One region of the Variovorax sp. 10L421 genome, then DNA from elsewhere that is predicted to be linked to it. Evidence: predicted binding sites of a transcription regulator. Region 1 holds the regulator's gene; each other region holds the start of a gene.
What was found. The regulator LexA, encoded in region 1, represses DNA repair genes until DNA is damaged. The targets are predictions, from matches to a motif close to ACTGTATNNNNATACAGT.
Positions count from the first base shown of each region.

Region 2: the regulator LexA is predicted to act here: its motif matches at 1,343-1,360, upstream of imuA (translesion DNA synthesis-associated protein ImuA).
Region 3: the regulator LexA is predicted to act here: its motif matches at 2,253-2,270, upstream of recA (recombinase RecA).
Region 4: the regulator LexA is predicted to act here: its motif matches at 1,364-1,381, upstream of AC1DFC_RS17245 (ATP-dependent helicase).

Region 1 covers NZ_JBFTJJ010000002.1:5,528-10,040, reverse strand. Annotated here, with positions in the region: gene AC1DFC_RS04050 (MFS transporter) at 1-903, opposite strand, end outside; gene AC1DFC_RS04045 (D-2-hydroxyacid dehydrogenase family protein) at 900-1,907, opposite strand; gene AC1DFC_RS04040 (hypothetical protein) at 1,997-2,374, opposite strand; gene lexA (transcriptional repressor LexA) at 2,513-3,196, opposite strand; gene AC1DFC_RS04030 (asparaginase) at 3,270-4,235, shown strand; gene adk (adenylate kinase) at 4,272-4,513, opposite strand, start outside.
Region 2 covers NZ_JBFTJJ010000002.1:337,497-342,009, reverse strand. Annotated here, with positions in the region: gene AC1DFC_RS05565 (ABC transporter substrate-binding protein) at 129-1,259, opposite strand; gene imuA (translesion DNA synthesis-associated protein ImuA) at 1,376-2,188, shown strand; gene AC1DFC_RS05555 (Y-family DNA polymerase) at 2,157-3,503, shown strand; gene AC1DFC_RS05550 (error-prone DNA polymerase) at 3,496-4,513, shown strand, end outside.
Region 3 covers NZ_JBFTJJ010000003.1:168,999-173,511, reverse strand. Annotated here, with positions in the region: gene AC1DFC_RS07110 (hypothetical protein) at 1-1, opposite strand, end outside; gene yiaA (inner membrane protein YiaA) at 131-568, shown strand; gene recX (recombination regulator RecX) at 599-1,057, opposite strand; gene recA (recombinase RecA) at 1,100-2,206, opposite strand; gene AC1DFC_RS07090 (MarR family winged helix-turn-helix transcriptional regulator) at 2,353-2,838, shown strand; gene AC1DFC_RS07085 (response regulator transcription factor) at 2,898-3,572, shown strand; gene AC1DFC_RS07080 (sensor histidine kinase) at 3,610-4,513, shown strand, end outside.
Region 4 covers NZ_JBFTJJ010000012.1:107,291-111,803, reverse strand. Annotated here, with positions in the region: gene AC1DFC_RS17245 (ATP-dependent helicase) at 1-1,350, opposite strand, end outside; gene corA (magnesium/cobalt transporter CorA) at 1,574-2,560, shown strand; gene AC1DFC_RS17235 (YoaK family protein) at 2,618-3,370, shown strand; gene AC1DFC_RS17230 (5'-methylthioadenosine/adenosylhomocysteine nucleosidase) at 3,363-4,130, opposite strand; gene AC1DFC_RS17225 (ABC transporter substrate-binding protein) at 4,134-4,513, opposite strand, start outside.

The DNA of each region.
Region 1 (4,513 bases):
AACGAGCACGACAGCCAGCCAGGCGAGCGTGGAGGCCAGCGGCCACAGCAGCAGGCTCGAGGCGATCAGCACGGTGGTAATCAGCACCATGCGGCCGGCGCCCACACGGTCGATGAAGCGGCTGACCATCATGTTGCCGACCAGCCCGCAGGCGCCGAACAGCGCCCACATCACGCTCAGCGTGGTGGCGTCCGCGCCGAAGCCTTGCTTGAGGACCGGGCCGAAATAACTGAACAGCACGAACTGGCCGGCCCCCTGCAGCGCCGTGACCGAAACGATGCCCATCAGCACCGGGCTGCGCAGCACGCGCGACCATGCTTCGGCGGTCAGAGCGGCGGGGCGGACGCCGTTCGGCAAGGTGAGCCAGACCGCTGTCGCGCTTGCGACACTGAGCGCCGCAATGGCCAGGAAGGCCATGCGCCAGCCCAGGTGGCCGCCGATCAGCGCGCCGATGGGCAGGCCCAGCACCGAGGCCATGGACCAGCCCAGGAAGACGAAAGTGACGGCGCGTCCGCGCTGCTCCGGCGGCACCAGCATGCCGGCGCAGGCCGCGGCCTGGGGCGTGAAGATGGCTGGAGCGACCACCGTGAGCATGCGCACCGGCAGCAGGGCGCCGAAGCTCGGCATCAGCGCGCAGAGGATGTGGCCCGCGGCGTACCAGAGCAGGCTGAGCGCCAGCAATTGGCGGCGGTCCCAGCCCGCGACCGCCGCAGCCAGCAGCGGTGCGCCGACGCACATCACTGCCGCTGCGGCCGTGATCAGCTGGCCCGCGGTGGCGGCCGTGACCGAAAGCGAGGTGCTGATTTCATTGAGCGTGCCGGGCACCACCATCACGCCCGTGCCGATCACGAAATTGCCGGCGAGCAGCGCCCAGAGTGCACCCCGGGGCGCCGGCCGGTTCACCGGCGAACCTGCAGCGCGCCGGGATTCACGATGTTCGTCGGGTTGCCGTTGATGTAGCTCACCACGTTGTCGAACGCCTGACCGAAGTAGCTCTCGTAGCTCTCCTGCTCGACGTAACCGATGTGCGGCGTACAGATGCAGTTCTCGAGCCGTAGCAACGCATGGCCTTGCAGCGGCGGCTCGCTCTCGAACACGTCGATGGCGGCCAGCCCGGGGCGGCCGCGGTTGAGCGCGGCGAGCAGGGCGTCGGCTTCGACCAGTTCGGCGCGCGAAGTGTTGACGAACAGCGCCGTCGGCTTCATGCGCGAGAGATCTTCCAGCGTGATGAGGCCGTTGGTCTCTTCGTTGAGCCGCAGATGCACCGACAGCACGTCGGCCGCGGCAAAGAACTCGTGGCGGTTCTGTGCGACCTGGAAGCCGTCGGAGCGGGCCTTGGCGCAACTGGCTTCACGGCCCCAGATCACGACCTGCATCCCGAAAGCCTGTCCATAGCGCGCCACCAGTTGGCCGATGCGGCCATAACCCCAGATGCACAGCGTCTTGCCCTTGAGCACCGAGCCGATCCCGAAGTTGGGCGGCATCGAGGCCGACTTGAGCCCCGACTGCTGCCACGCGCCGTGCTTGAGGTTGCTGATGTACTGCGGCAGCCGGCGCATGGCGGCCATGATGAGCGCCCAGGTGAGCTCAGCAGGCGCCTGCGGCGAGCCCGAGCCCTCCGCGACCGCGACGCCACGTTCCGTGCAGGCAGTAACGTCGATGTGCCCGGCGACACGCCCCGTCTGCGAGATGAGCTTGAGCTTCGGCAGCTTTTCGATCAGCTGGCGCGAGATCTGGGTGCGCTCGCGGATCAGCACGATCACGTCGGCATCCTTGAGGCGAACCGAAAGCTGCCCGATACCCTTCACCGTATTGGTATAGACCTTGGCCGCGTACGCGTCCAGCTTGGCGGCGCAGCGCAGTTTGCGCACGGCGTCCTGGTAATCGTCGAGGATCACAATGTTCATGGCGTGCCATTGTGCCTCGCAGCATTGGAATGTCGTGCCAGTGAACGTTTGGATACCCACCCCACAGCCGCTCGCAGGGGTGTTCTGGCTCAGTGAAGGCGGGTCGAACGAGGGGCCGCGGCCGCGGTCTCGGCGGTTTCGAGTGCGGCCAGCCGGTCGAGTTCGGCGCAGACATCGGCCATGCGGCCCGAGATCACGACGCGGTTGCTGCGCTGCTGGCCCATGCCGTCGACCACGCGAACCACGCGCAACGGACGCGCCGGCGCGGCGCTGGCTGCTGTGGGTGTTGCACCGCCGCCGGCGCGGGCGGTGCAGGCAGGGCGCACCGCCACGTAGCGAAGTCCGGTCGAGGATTCGGCAGCGTCGAGGCGATCCCTGCGGCGAGGACGGTGTGCCGGCATCAGGCGGCTGGCCAGCGATTGCAGCGGCATCCAGAAATCAGCGATGGCGAGGAGGGCGATTCCCATGTGAACTCCAAAAAAGTATGAGGTTGAACACAGGCAGGATTTCTTGAGTCGGCTGCGACAGGGTGATGGCGACTCTTCGCCATACGCCCGCCACCTGTCGCTGCCGGATGGGGTGCTGCAAAAAGCAGGCCGCGGGGCCTACATCAGCATGGTGTTGCGGATGAGCCCGACTGCGAGGCCTTCGATTTCGAAGGGCTCGCCGGGCTGGACGATGATGGTCGGGTAGTCGGGGTTCTCGGCGTGCAGCTCGATGACCTGCTTGTTGCGCTTCAGGCGCTTGACGGTCACTTCGTCGCCCAGGCGCGCAACCACGATCTGGCCATTGCGCGCTTCCTTGGTGGCCTGCACCGCGAGCAGGTCGCCGTCCATGATGCCGGCGTCGCGCATCGACATGCCGCGCACCTTGAGCAGGTAGTCGGGCTGGCGCTGGAACAGCGTGTTCTCGACGTAGTAGGTCTGGTCGACGTGCTCCTGCGCGAGGATGGGCGAGCCGGCTGCGACGCGGCCGATGAGCGGCAATGCCAGTTGGGCCATGCCGGGCAGCGAGAGCGAGAACTGGCCACCTTCGCGGTGGCGTGTTTCATTGAGCGAACGCAGGGCGTCGCCCTTGAGGCGGATGCCGCGCGAGGTGCCGCTCACGAGCTCGATGACACCCTTGCGCGCCAGCGCCTGCAAATGCTCTTCGGCGGCGTTGGCCGACTTGAACCCGAGCTCGGTGGCGATTTCGGCGCGCGTGGGCGGCGCACCGGTGCGTGCTATGGCGCTCTGGATCAGGTCCAGGATCTGCTGCTGGCGGGCTGTAAGCTTCACGGCGAACTGCATATGTGGTTCCTTGCGGCACTGGCTAGATATCCAGTAGCTGTATTTTTAACCAGTTTTTAAAAGTTGACAAGCTATGGTCAATTCCTCTTCGCCTGAATCGCGCCGCCGTGTCGTGGTTTTGGGCACGGGCGGCACCATTGCCGGCCGGGCCGCCAGTAGCGGCGACAACATCGGCTACACCGCGGGACAGGTCGGCGTGGCCGACCTGTTGGGCGGCATCGAGGCGCCTGAGGGCGTGTTGCTGGAAGCGGAGCAGGTCGCGCAGGTGGACAGCAAGGACATGTCGTTCGCCATCTGGCAGCAACTGGCCCGGCGCAGTGCGCACTGGCTGGCGCAGGCCGACGTGGCAGGCGTCGTGATCACGCACGGCACCGACACGCTCGAAGAGACCGCATTCTTCCTGCACTCGGTGCTGGCGCCCTCCAAGCCCGTGGTACTGACCTGCGCGATGCGCCCGGCGACCGCGCTGGCGCCCGACGGACCACAGAACGTGCGCGACGCCATCAGCGTTGCCGCGACGCAGGGCGCGCGAGGCGTAGCGGTGGTGTGCGCCGGCACGATCCACAGCGGCATCGACATCCAGAAGGTGCACACCTATCGGCCTGACGCCTTTGCTTCAGGCGATGCTGGGCCCGTCGGTTATGTCGAGGAAGGGGAGGTTCGCCTTGTCCGGTCTTGGCCGGAAGGCGCTGCATCACACGCGTCGAAGGTCTTCCTGGAGGCTGCGGTTCAGTGGCCCCGCGTCGAGATCGTCATGAGCCATGCCGGCGCCAGCGGTGCTGTGATCGATGCGCTGCTGCAGTTCGGCGGTGCCGATCCCGTGCGAGGACTGGTGCTTGCCGCCACTGGCAACGGCACCCTGCACCACGCGCTGGAAGCGGCTGCGCTCAAGGCGCAGGACGCAGGCGTTGCGGTTGTTCGCGCCACGCGTTGCGCCAACGGGCGCATCCTGCCGAAGGCCGGGGACGAGCTGCGCGATGCTGGCGCATTGACGCCCGTGAAGGCGCGCATCGCGCTGATGCTGGAACTGCTGGGGTGAAAGCAAAACCGCCCCGTACAGGGGCGGTTGGGAGGATCAGCTGTTCAGGGCAGCCAATGCACGTTGCGTGATTTCGTCCACCGTGCCCACACCCTTGATGGCGCGGTATTTCGGGGCGGCGGCCGGGTCGGCCTCGGCCCAGGCCGAGTAGTAGTCGACCAGCGGACGCGTCTGCTGGCTGTACACGTCGAGCCGTTTGCGCACGGTTTCTTCCTTGTCGTCCTCGCGCTGAATCAGTTCCTCGCCGGTCACGTCGTCCTTGCCTTCAACCTTGGGCG
Region 2 (4,513 bases), 330 kb from region 1:
ACGCAGCAGCCGGGCGCGCGTGAAAGCGGGGAGGTGGGGCTCGTTCGTGAAAGGCGTCGTCACGGACGAAATTCTGCGCCGACAGGTTTCGGCTTGGAACCTGTCGGGGCCAGCGGCAGGCAGGGCCCTCAGCGCAGGTAGCGCCCGTCGGCCTTCAGCATCGACAGCTCGGAGAAGGTGAGGCCGCGGTGCTCGCCGGGCCGGTACGACACCGCAATGCCGCCGATGTCGAGCGTCTTGAACGACTCGAGGCCCTTCTGCAGCGATTCCGGCGTCGGGTTCGCCCCGGCGCGTTTCAGGCCTTCGACCATGACCTTCGCCGCGACATAGCCCTCGAGGCTGGCATAGCCGAACTCGGTCGCGCCGATCTTCTTCATGGCCGCCTGGTACTCGGCAATCACCGGCATTGCGCTGTTCCACGGATAGGGCACGACCTGCGAGATGACCACCCCGGCAGCGTCCTTCTTGATGTCCTGGAACAGCTTCTGCCCGTTCAGGAAGGAGAACGAGTAGAAGGCCGTCTCGCCGCCCGTCGCGCGGTAGGCCGTGATGAACTTCGCCGCCACCTCGTTGGTGGCTGCCAGCACCACCGCCTTGGGCTTGAGCTTGGCCAGCTCGGCGGCGCGCTCGGCGGCGTCGGAGCCGTCGTTCTTGATCGCCACGCTGCCGGCCATCTTCTCGCCGCGCTCGGCAATGAACTTCTGCGTGCTTTCCAGCGCCGACCGTGCGCCCGGGTTGTCGTTGTGGGCGAAGGCGATGCGCGAGAGGCCGATCGTGTAGAGGTGGTTCACGATGCGGCTGTATTCCTCGTCGAAGCTGATGCGCACCGGGAAGCCGTATTCGGTGGGCTTCACCACCGGGCCAGAACCCGAGTAGGGCCCGACGATGGGAACCTTGAGTTCGTTGGCCGCCTTGATCGCGCCGATCGACGACGAAGTGCCGATGGGCATCAGCACGCCGATGGCGCCGTCCTTCACGAAGGTCTTGACGTTCTCGGCGCCCTTGGCGGGGTCGTAGGCGTCGTCGAGCTGGCGCAGCTCGACCGGCCGGCCGTTGATGCCGCCGTTCGCGTTCACCGCGGCGAACATGGCACGGATGCCGAGCAGGGGCTCGGGCGACAGGGACGCCAGCGGCCCCGTCTGCACGTAGGTCTGGCCGATCAGGAGCGGCTTGGTCTGCGCCTGCACCGCAGACGGAAGCCCCAGGACAGTGGAGAGAGCGACGAAGGCCGAAGCCAGCAGATGAATCTTTTTGTGCATGTTGGTAACTTAGTGTTAGCGACCCCATCTTAAGGCGATGGCCCTGCGAGGTAAATCGGGTCTTTGGTTGCGGCCTGGAGAGTACTGTATAAAAATACAGTTAACAGTCTTCACCCATGGGCCTCCCTTTCCTCGACTCCTTTTCCGCTGCCGCGGGCCGCGGCGTCTGGCATGCCGACGAACTCGGCCTGGCCGACGCGCAGGTCACCGCCACCGGCCACGCCGCGCTCGATGCGCAGCTGCCGGGCGGCGGCTGGCCGGTGGGCGCGATGACGGAACTGCTGCAGGGCGCACCCGAGGCCCATGTCTGGCGGCTGCTGCTGCCCGCGCTGGCGCAGGCGGTGCAGGCGCGCGGCGGGCCGGTGGTGCTGGTCGGCGCGCCTTATGAACCCTGCGGGCCGTCGCTCGCGGCGCAGGGGCTGCCGGTGGAAGCGCTGATGTGGGTCAGGAGCGAGGCTCCGGCCGCGCGGCTGTGGGCCTGCGAGCAGGCGCTGCGCTGCGCGGACATCGCCGCCGTCGTGGCCTGGCTGCCGCAGGCGCGGGTGGGCGAATTGCGGCGGTTGCAGCTGGCGGCCGCGCAGCACGAGGTGCTGCTGTTCGTGTGCCGGCCCGAATCGGCCGCGCGGTCGGCCTCGCCGGCGCGGCTGCGCATCCGCGCCGGGCGCTGCGAATCGGATGCGTCGCAGATCGAGCTGCACATCCTCAAGCGCCGCGGCCCGCCGCTGGCCGCGCCGGTGATGCTGCCGGCGCGCAACGAACGCATGGCCGCGCTGCTGGCCGCCGCCCGGCTGCGGCGCAAGTTGCGGTTGCAGCAGTCGGGCACGGTGCCGGCCGGCGAGACGGCAGCGTCTTCGGCGACCGTGGTGCGCATCGACGCGTGGAAAGGAGGAGGCCCGGATGCACTGGATCGCCTTGCAGTGGTTGCCTGACGCCGACACGCCCGACGCTCCCACGCTGCCCACGCCCGAATCGCTGGGCTGGTGGGCGCTGCAGTACACCCCGCACGTCGCCTGGCAGGACGAAGCGCTGATGCTTGAAGTCTCCGCCTGCGAGCGCCTGTGGGGCGGGCGGCTGCAGCTGATGCGCCAGTTGCTGGCCGCCAACCCCGCGCCCGATGTGCGCATGCTGGGCGCGCAGGGCGCCACGAGCCTGATCGCGCTGGCGCGGCTGCGCCTGTTCGAGCGCGACGAGAACAGGCCCCAGGACATTCCGGCCGGCCTGCCGCTCGACACCCTGAGCGCCGCGCGTGAGCACCTCGACCTGCTCGCGCGCCTGGGCTGCCGCACCTGGGGCGATGTGGCGGCACTGCCGCGCGGCGGCCTCACGCGGCGCTTCGGCACTGGCTTGCGCGAGGCGCTCGACGCCGCCTGGGGCCTGCGCCCCGAAAGCCATGCCTGGCTCACGCTGCCCGACGTGTTCGAGCAGAAGCTCGAGCTGCCCGCGCTGGCCGAGACCGCGCCCGAACTCATGTGGTCGGCCAACCGGCTGCTGTCGGCCCTGCAGATCTGGCTGCGCGCCCGCCAGCGCGGTGCGCGCGCGCTCGAGCTGCAGTGGACGCTCGACCTCAAGCGCTTCAACGGCGTGAACCTGCCGCCGCACCAGCAGGTCACCGTGCGCACGGCCGAGCCCACGCAGGACATGGCGCACCTGCGCCGCCTGCTGTCGGAAAAGCTCGCCCTCACCACGCTGGCCGCGCCCGCGAGCTGGCTCAGGCTGCGCACGCTCGAAACCGATCCGTGGGCCGGCGCCAGCACCAGCTTCCTGCCCGAGGACAACCGCAAGGGCGACAGGCTGCACGAGATGGTCGAGCGGCTCAGCGTGCGGCTCGGAGCGCAGCAGGTGGTAGTGCCGGCGGCGCAGGCCGATCACCGGCCCGAGCGCAAGCAGGCATGGCGCCCCGCGCTGCAGAAGGAGAACGCGCCCGCCAAGGCCCGCAAGGACGAAAAAACCGCAGCCTCGCAGCCCGATGCCATCTATCCGCCGTGGCTGTTGTCCGAGCCGCTGCTGCTCGAGATGGACGGCGAGCGCCCGTGCTACCGCGGCCCGCTGAGCAGGCTGATCGGGCCGCAGCGTGTCGAGGCCGGCTGGTGGGGCGACAAGGAAGACGGCGGCCAGCCCGCCATGCGCGACTACTACGTCGCCGAAAGCCCCGAAGCCGGCCTGGTGTGGATCTTCCGCGAGCGGCCCTCCGCCCGTTTTTCGTCCGGCGAGGTGCGCTGGTACCTGCAGGGGTTCTATGCCTGACCTGAGCGGCAAGCAACTGCGTGGACGCAACTCGGCGAAGGTGCATGCGCTGCCCTTGCCGCTGCGCGGGAAGCCCACATTCACGCTGCCCGACTACGCCGAGCTGCATTGCCTCACCCACTTCAGCTTCCAGCGCGGCGCCTCGACGCCGGAGGAAATGGTTGAGCGCGCCTACCAGCTCGGCTACACGGCCTTGGCCATCACCGACGAATGCTCGGTGGCGGGCATCGTGCGCGCGCATGTGGCCCTGCGCGACCTGCCTGCGAAGCTGGACGAGTACGAGCGCGAACATCCCGATGAGCCGCCGATTCCGCGCAATCCCGGTTTCCGCCTGCTGTTCGGCAGCGAGTTCCAGTTCGAGCGCTTCAGGCTCGTGGTGATCGCGAACGGCACCGAAGGCTGGGGCAATCTCTGCGAGTTCATCACCGCCGCGCGCAACACCGAACTGCCCAAGGGCGAGTACCGCGTGAGCTGGGAAGGCAGCGACGTGGCCTCGCTGCGGGACTGCCAGGTTCTTTTCGTACCGCAGCGCAACCCCGGCGGCGCGATGGACACGGCGACGCTGCACGAAGACCTGTCGGCCGCCAGGGCGCTGTATGGCGCGAATCTCTGGCTGGCCGTGGAGCTGTTCAACGAACTCGACGACGACCTCTGGTTCGTCACGCTGATGCAGGCGGGCGAAGAGGCCGGCGTGCCGCTGGTGGCGGCCGGCGACGTGCACATGCATGCGCGTTCGTGCAAGCCGCTGCACGACGTGCTGACGGCCGTGCGCGAAGGCCGGACCGTGGCCGAATGCGGCTTTGCGCTGCAGCCGAATGCCGAACGGCACCTGCGCCCGCGCATGCGGCTGGCCGATCTCTACCTGCCGCTGATGCTGGCGAACACGCTGGTGGTGGCCGGTCGGTGCAGCTTCGATCCCGAGGTGATCCGCGAAAACTACAAGTACCCGCTGGAAAGCGTGGGCAGCCATGAAACACCGGCGCAGACGCTGGTGCGAAAGACGTGGGAGG
Region 3 (4,513 bases), on a different contig from region 1:
CGGAAAAGCTCCTCCAAAAGTGACGGCCGGTCCTTCTTGTGGGCTGCAGTGCGAGCTGCCGGCGCGCGGTGGATCATGCCATTGGCGCTCCACACCATAATCGCGCACCCATCTACACGAGGAGGATTCCATGGCCATCAAATTCCAGAAGCCGACCGCGGCATTCGTCGCCGCTTCCTGGGCCGCGCTGCTCATCGGCGCCATCGTCTACCTGATCGGGCTGTGGAACGCCTCCATGCAGCTCAACGAGAAGGGCTACTACTTCACCATCCTGATGTACGGCCTGTTCTCCGCCGTGTCGCTGCAGAAGACCGTGCGCGACCGCCTCGAAGGCACGACAGTGACCGGCATCTACTACGGCCTGTGCTGGATCTCGCTGCTGCTGTCGGTCGCCCTGCTCGCCGTCGGCCTGTTCAATGCCATGCTGGCTGCCAGCGAGAAGGGCTTCTATGCCATGGCATTCCTGCTGAGCCTGTTCGGTGCGGTCGCGGTGCAGAAGAATGTGCGCGACATCGCCGCGCACAAGAGCGAGACGCCCTCGCTCGACGAAGTGCCCGAAGCGAACTGATCCAGCCTGCCTCGGGACGATCGCGCAGCGTCATTCGCCGGCCTCATCGAAATCGCTCCTGAGCACCTTCGACACGACGGCACCTGAAAAGCCCCGCGCCATCAGGAACCGCATCTGCTTCGCCCGCTCCTTCGCATCGGCGGGCGGGGCGTCGAAGCGGCGCCGCCACAGGGCGGTGGCGCGCTCGACTTCGGTGTCTTGCAACCCGGCCACCGCCTCGGCAATGGCCTCGGGCGCGATGCCTTTGGCCTGCAGTTCCTGCTTGACGCGCAGCGCACCCGAGCGGGCGGCGCGCTGGTTGAGCACCGAGGCCACCACGCGCGGCTCGCTGATGAAGTCCTTTGCGGCCAGTTCGTCGAGCGCCTTCGCCAGCGTGCCGGGCTCTTCTTCATGCCTGGCCAGCTTGCGCTCCAGTTCCGCGCGCGAATGTTCGCGCTGGCTCAGCAGGCGCAGTGCGCGGCCTTTGAGGGACGGGGCGTTGAATGCCATGCGGGGGTCGCTCGCGCGGCCCCCGGGGAGCCGCGCCTGTACTTACTCGCCCTTGTCGGCCTTGTCCGCCTTCGCGGCCTTCTGCGGCTTCTCGGGCGTGGCGCCGGCATCGGCGGCCAGCAGCGGGATGCCCAGCGATTCGCGCACCTTGTTCTCGATCTCGCGCGACAGCTCGGGGTTCTCGCGCAGGAACTCGCGGGCGTTGTCTCGGCCCTGGCCGATCTTCTCGCCGTTGTAGGCGTACCAGGCGCCCGACTTGTCGACGATCTTGGCCGTGACGCCCATGTCGATGATCTCGCCCTCGCGGCTGATGCCCTCACCGAACAGGATGTCGAACTCGGCCGTCTTGAACGGCGGCGACACCTTGTTCTTCACCACCTTCACCTTGGTTTCGTTGCCGATGGCCTCGTCGCCCTTCTTGATGGTGCCGATGCGGCGGATGTCCAGGCGCACCGAGGCGTAGAACTTCAGCGCATTGCCGCCGGTGGTGGTTTCGGGCGAACCGAACATCACGCCGATCTTCATGCGGATCTGGTTGATGAAGATGACCATGCAGTTGGTCTTCTTGATGGTGGCGGTGAGCTTGCGCAGCGCCTGGCTCATCAGGCGGGCCTGCAGGCCGGGCAGCGAGTCGCCCATCTCGCCTTCGATTTCGGCCTTGGGCGTGAGCGCGGCGACGGAGTCGACCACGATCAGGTCAACAGCGCCCGAGCGCACCAGGGAGTCGACGATTTCGAGCGCCTGCTCGCCGGTGTCGGGCTGGCTGATGAGCAGGTCGGACAGGTTCACGCCGAGCTTCTGGGCGTATTGCACGTCGAGCGCGTGCTCGGCATCGACGAAGGCGCAGGTGCCGGCCTGCTTCTGCATGGCGGCGATGACCTGCAGCGTGAGCGTGGTCTTGCCCGACGATTCAGGGCCGTAGATCTCGATGACGCGGCCGCGCGGCAGGCCGCCGACGCCCAGCGCGATGTCCAGGCCCAGCGAACCGGTGGAGACCACCTGGATGTCTTCGAGCGCCTCGCCTTCGCCGAGCCGCATGATCGTGCCCTTGCCGAACTGCTTTTCGATCTGGGCCAGTGCGGCCTGGAGGGCCTTGGCCTTTTCACTGTTGGCGACCGAGATGCTTGCGCCCTTGACGACTGCGTCCATGTGGAAACTCCTTGAATATCAACGGTTTGTGTTGGGTTTCAATCCATCTGCTTTTAATTACAGGCTGGATGCTTGAACAGTAGTGTAGGGGTTCATTGACTCGAGTAAACCCATTTTTTGGTCAGTTTGCTTTACCATTTGGCGCCATGTCCGAAGCCGCGTTCCCGACCGATCCCGACGCCTGGCGCCAGACCCACCTGGGCCGCCTGCTGGGCCACGCGATGCGCCGCTTCGACGAGCGCGTGCTGGAGCTGATGGCACATGACGTCGGCGTGCCGCTGGCACTGTCGAACCTCGCGGCGCGCGCGCAGGTGAGTGCGGCACACATCCACATCACGCGCCATCTGGCACGCGAAGGCTCGCGCCTGACCGAACTGGCAGAGCGCGCCGGCATGACCAAGCAGGCCATGGGCGCGCTGGTCGACCAGTGCGAAGCCTGGGGGCTGGTGACGCGCGGGCCCGACCCGCTGGACGCGCGGGCGCGGCGCGTGCTGTTCACGGCCGACGGCCTGGCCTGGCTCGACGCCTTCCGCAGTGCGGTGACGCAGGCCGAAGGCGAGTTCCGCGCCAGCGTGGGAAACGACATTGCCACCGTGGTAACCATCGGACTCGAAGCCTATACGGCGGGCTAGACTCCTAGGCGGAGACCAACGCGCGCCAAGGGGCGCCGACACAGCCGGAGGTGGCGCATATGCGGATTCTGATTGCCGAAGACGACCAGGTGCTGGCCGATGCCCTGCTGCGCAGCCTGCGCACCTCGGGCGCGGCGGTCGACCACGTGGCGAACGGCTCGCAGGCCGACACCGCCCTCATGACGCACGACGAATTCGACCTGCTGATCCTTGATCTCGGGCTGCCCAACCTGCACGGCATCGAGATCCTCAAGCGCCTGCGCGCGCGCGGCTCGCAGCTGCCGGTGCTGGTGCTCACGGCGGCCGACAGCGTGGAGGAACGCGTCAAGGGCCTGGACCACGGCGCCGACGACTACATGGCCAAGCCCTTCAGCCTGCAGGAACTCGAGGCGCGCGTACGCGCCCTCACCCGGCGCGGCATGGGCACCACCAGCAACACGATCCGCCACGGCCCGCTGGTCTACGACCAGGCCGGCCGCGTGGCGACCATCGACGGCAAGATGATCGAGCTGTCGGCACGCGAACTCGGCCTGCTCGAAGTGCTGCTGCAGCGCGCCGGCCGGCTGGTGAGCAAGGACCAGCTGGTCGACCGCCTGTGCGAATGGGGCGAGGAGGTGAGCCTCAACGCCATCGAGGTCTACATCCACCGCCTGCGCAAGAAGATCGAGAAGGGTCCCGTGCGCATCGCGACGGTGCGCGGGCTGGGCTACTGCCTCGAGAAGATCCAGCCCTGATGCTCCTTGCCAAGCGCGAAGCCTTGGGGCAAGCCCGGTGAAGCTTTTCCAGCGCGCGCAGCGCTCCCTGTTCGGCGAGATCCTCGACTGGATGCTCACGCCGCTTCTGCTGCTGGTGCCCGTGAGCATCGGCGTCACGTGGCTGGTGGCGCAGGGCATTGCCAACGCGCCCTTCGACCGCGCGCTCGAGCACAACGTGAAGGCCCTGGCCGAGCTGGTGACGGTGAAGGACGGGCACACGCAGTTCGCGCTGTCGCAGTCGGCGCGCGAGATCCTGCGGGCCGACGACACAGGCCACGTGTACTACCAGCTGTTCGACGGGCACGACACGCTGCTGAGCGGCGAGCGCGACATTCCGCTGCCCGGGCTCGACGAGCCGCTGCCGCCCGGCCAGGTGTTCCTGCACAACAGCGACGTGCACGGCAAGCCGGTGCGCGTGGCCTCCCTGTGGATCGCCAGCGGCGCCGAGGACGTGCCGCCCTCGCTGCTGCAGCTGGCCGAGACGCGCGAGAAGCAGTCGGTGCTCGCGGCCGAGATCATCAAGGGCGTGCTGCTGCCGCAGTTCGCGATCCTGCCGCTGGCGGTGTTGCTGATCTGGCTGGCGCTGGTGCGCGGCATCAAGCCGCTGTCGGTGGTGGAGGCGCGCATCCGCGAGCGGCGCCCGGGCGACCTGAGCCCGCTCGACGAATCGTCGGTGCCGCAGGAAGTGGTGCCGCTGGTGTCCTCGGTCAACGAGCTGCTGGACAAGCTCAACGATTCGATCGGCACGCAGAAGCGATTCCTGGCCGACGCGGCGCATCAGTTGAAAACGCCGCTGGCAGGCCTGCGCATGCAGGCCGACCTGGCGCAGCGCGAAGGCGCCAATGCCGACGAACTGAAGCAGTCGCTCAAGCAGATCGGCCGTGCGAGCAAGCGCGCCACGCACACCGTGAACCAGCTGC
Region 4 (4,513 bases), on a different contig from region 1:
CACACGGAACCCCGCCATGCGCCCACGCGGGTTCTGCGCAAAACGCAGCACCGCGAGCAGGTCCTTCACATGCGAGGCCTCGAGAAACTTGAGCCCACCGAACTTCACGAAGGGGATGTTGCGCCGTGCCAGTTCGAGCTCGAGCGCCGCGCTGTGCGTCGAGGTGCGGAACAGCACCGCCTGCGACTTCAGCGCCAGCCCGCCTTCGCGGTGCGCCAGCACCTTGTCGGCCACCCAGCGTGCCTGCCCGGCCTCGTCGGGCACGAGCACCAGCAGCGGCTTGCCGGCCGAGGGCTTGTCGGTCCACAGCGTCTTGGCGTGCCGCTCGGCGGCCTGCACGATCACGCGGTTCGAGACGTCCAGGATCGGCTGCGTCGAGCGGTAGTTGCGCTCCAGCGTGACGACTCTGGCCTGCTGCGTGAACTGCGACGGAAAGTCGAGGATGTTGCGCACCGTCGCGCCGCGAAACGAGTAGATCGACTGCGCGTCGTCGCCCACCACCGTCACCCCGCGTCCATCGGGCTTGAGCGCCAGCAGGATCGAGGCCTGCAGCAGGTTGGTGTCCTGGTACTCGTCGATCAGCACATGATCGAAGCGCGCGCCGATGTGCGCGGCCAGCGCGGGCTCGGCGGCCATCCCGGCCCAGTACAGCAGCAGGTCGTCGTAGTCGAGCACGTTCTGCTGCTGCTTGGCCTCGACATACGCACCGAACAGCTTCTTCAGCTCGGCCTCCCATTCGCCGCACCAGGGAAAGGCTTCCTTCAGCACCTGGGCCAGCGGCGCGCGCGTGTTGACGCAGCGCGAGTAGATCGACAGGCAGGTGCCCTTGCGCGGAAAACGGTTCACGGTGGAAGACAGGCCCTGCTCATGGCGCACCAGCCCCATCAGGTCTTCGGCATCGCCGCGGTCATGGATCGTGAAGTTCTCGCCGAGCCCGATCTGCGGCGCGTACTCGCGCAGCAGCCGCGCGCCGATGCCGTGGAAGGTGCCGGCCCACGGCAGCGCGGGCGGCACCTCGGACTTCAGGCCGAGCACCCGCGCCAGCACCTGGCCGGCGCGGCGCTCCATCTCCTGCGCGGCGCGGCGCGAGAAAGTCAGCAGCAGCAGCCGCTGCGGATCGACACCGCCCGCGATCAGGTGTGCGACGCGGTGCGCCAGCGTGCTGGTCTTTCCCGAGCCGGCGCCGGCAATGACGAGCAGCGGCCGCTCGTCGCGCTCGGCTATCGCAGCACCCACGCCATGCTCGACCGCAGCGCGCTGCGCATCGTTGAGCGTCGCAAGCGCGGCGGCCAGGCGCTCGGCCTGGGTCTTCGGCGCGGCGGGAAAAACAGGGAGCGCAGCGGTCTGCATGGAGAGCGACTTTACTGTATGTCCGTCCAGCCCAAGCATGGGGCAGCCATGTGGCCGGTGACATAATCGCGCCTCGCTGCAACCGGAGATTCTTCCTATGGAAACCGCCCCGTCTCGGCAGCTTTCAACTCCCTTTCACTGACGCTTTTTTCGCGCGTCGGGCCCGGGAATTGAAAGCGCCCCTCCCTCGCCCAACGTTTCAGTCATACCCGGGAGTGAGCCCATGCTCAACATCTTTACGCTCGCCAACGGCCGCCTCGTCCAGGAAGAGATCGAGTCGCTCGAGGAGCTCTCCAGGTTCCAGCCGATCTGGGTCGACCTCGAGTCGCCCACGCTCGAAGAGAAGCGCTGGATCAAGCAGTACTACGGCCTCTCGATTCCCGAAGACGCGATGGACGAGGACATCGAGGAGTCGGCCCGCTTCTACGAGGAAGACAACGGCGAGCTGCACATCCGCTCCGACTTCCTGATCGACGACGACGAAGATCCGCGCTCGGTGCGCGTGGCGTTCATCCTGAACCAGCACAACACCGAGCTTCGCAGCCGCGGTGTGCTGTTCTCGATCCACGACGAGGACGTGCCCGTGTTCCGGCTGCTGCGCATGCGCGCGCGCCGCGCGCCCGGGCTCATCGAGGACGCGAAGGAAGTACTGCTCAAGCTGTTCGATGCCGACGCCGAGTACTCGGCCGACACGCTCGAGAACATCTACGACGAACTCGAGATCGCGGGCAAGAAAGTGCTCGAGGGCAACGTCAGCGACGAGTTGGCCGGCGAGGTGCTGGGCGCCATCGCCCGCCAGGAAGACTTGAACGGCCGCATCCGCCGCAACGTGATGGACACGCGCCGCGCGGTCAGCTTCATGATGCGCAGCCGCATGCTCAACGCCGAGCAGTTCGAGGAGGCGCGGCAGATCCTGCGCGACATCGAGTCGCTCGACAACCACACGGCCTTCCTGTTCGACAAGATCAACTTCCTGATGGATGCGACCGTCGGCTTCATCAACATCAACCAGAACAAGACCATCAAGATCTTCTCGGTGGCCAGCGTCGCATTGCTGCCGCCCACGCTGATCGCGAGCATCTACGGCATGAACTTCAAGTTCATGCCCGAGCTCGACTGGTCGCTGGGCTATCCGTATGCCATCGTGCTGATGGCGGCCAGCGCGCTGGTGCCGATGTGGTACTTCCGCCGGCGCGGCTGGCTCAAGTAGGCGCCGCGCGGCGGGTGCTAGAGTGGCTGGCAGCAAGCGCTGACCCGGAGAGCCACAGTGCGCAGAATCCGCTTCCTCACCAACCGCCACCGCGCGCCGTCGACCAACACCGCGCTGGGCCTGCTGCTGGCCTTCAATGCCGGGGCCGTCAACGCGGGCGGATTCCTCGTGCTTCACATGTACACCTCGCACATGACCGGCTTCGCCTCGCAGCTGGCGGACGGCATGGTGCTGGGCAACGTCAAGCTGCTGCTGAACGCGCTCGGCGCGATCCTGGCCTTCGTGACCGGCGCCGCGGTCTGCGCCATGCTGGTGAACTGGGGCCGGCAGCACCGCATGCACGGCGTCTACGCCCTGCCGCTGATGCTCGAAGCTGCGCTGATGTTCCCATTCGGGCTCATGGGCGCGATCACGCTGACCTGGCCCACGCCCTTCGCCGTGCCGCTCACGGTGCTGCTGCTGTCCTTCATCATGGGCCTGCAGAACGCGGTGGCGTCGAAGACCTCGGGCGGCAGCATCCGCACCACCCACATGACGGGCAACATCACCGACATGGGGATCGAGATCGGCAAGATGCTCTACTGGAACGGCCGCGCCGGATCCGCCCCGATGGCGGTGCGCCACGACCGCCGCCGCATGCGCCGCGCGGGCGGCTTGGTCGGCATGTTCGTGCTCGGCGGGGCGGTGGGAGCGCTCGGCTTCAAGTACGTGGGGTTTGTCTGCGTCGTGCCACTGGCCGCGCTGCTGCTCGCACTGTCGATACCGCCGCTGCTGCGCGACATTCCGCGGCGCGGCGCCTCGCTCAGCTGACGGCCGGCAGCGTGGCGAGCCAGGCGCCGACCAGCGCGAGGCTGTAGCGGCTCGCGACCAGCGAGACGAAGCGAGCGAAGTCGCCATGCGCTTCGTCGTCCGCGCGGTCGGAGATCGTTCGCATGGCCGCGAAGGGCACGCCGTAGTCGTGGCACACCTGCGCCACCGCCGCGCCTTCCATCTCGACCGCAAGCGCATCGGGCAGATCGCGCCGCAGCGCTTCACTCTCGGCGGTGGTCGACACGAAGCGGTCGCCGCTGGCCAGCAGGCCCCGGTGCACCTTCGGCGACTGCAGGCCGAACTCTTCGACGGCCGCCCGTCCCGTCAGTGCCACTGGATCGCGCAGCACGCTGGCGGCGACGCCCGACAGCGCATCGCCGATCACGCGGTCCGCAACGAAACGCGACAGGCCCATCAACGGCACTTCGTACTTCGGGAAGATCGGAGATGCATCGAGATCGTGCTGCAGCAGTTCGGTCGCGACCACCACGTCCCCCACGCGCACGCCCGGCGCGAGCCCGCCCGCCACGCCCGTGAACACGACGGCCCGCACGCCGAAGCGTTCGAGCAGCACCGTGGCCGTGACCGCCGCCGCGACCTTGCCGATGCGCGACAGCACCGCTACCACGGGCTGGCCCTGCAGGTGGCCGACCCAGAAGTCGCGGCCGGCGACGCGCACGCGCTGCTCGTCGGGCATCTGCGCAAGGAGCGCACTCAACTCCTCGTGCATCGCGGCGACGATGGCAACGGGCGCGTGCATCGGCTACTTGATATCCACGCCGTAGAAGGTGTGGCGGCCGAACGGACTGAGCTTGAAGTCGACGACCTCCTTGCGCACCGGCTTCAGCTGCACCGCGTGCGCGATGGTGAACCACGGCGCCTGCTCCTTGAAGATGAGCTGTGCCTTCTTGTAGAGCGCGTCGCGCTCGGCCTGCTTGGTGACGCTCTTGGCCTTCACCACGAGGTCTTCATACGGCTGGTAGCAGAACTTCGAGATGTTGCTGCCGCTGGCCGATTTGGCCGAAGCGCAACCCAGCAGCGTGTAGAGGAAGTTGTCGGGGTCCCCGTTGTCCCCGGTCCAGCCCAGCATGCCCATCTGGTGTTCGCCGGCCTGCAGGCGCTTGCGGTACTCGCCCCACTCGA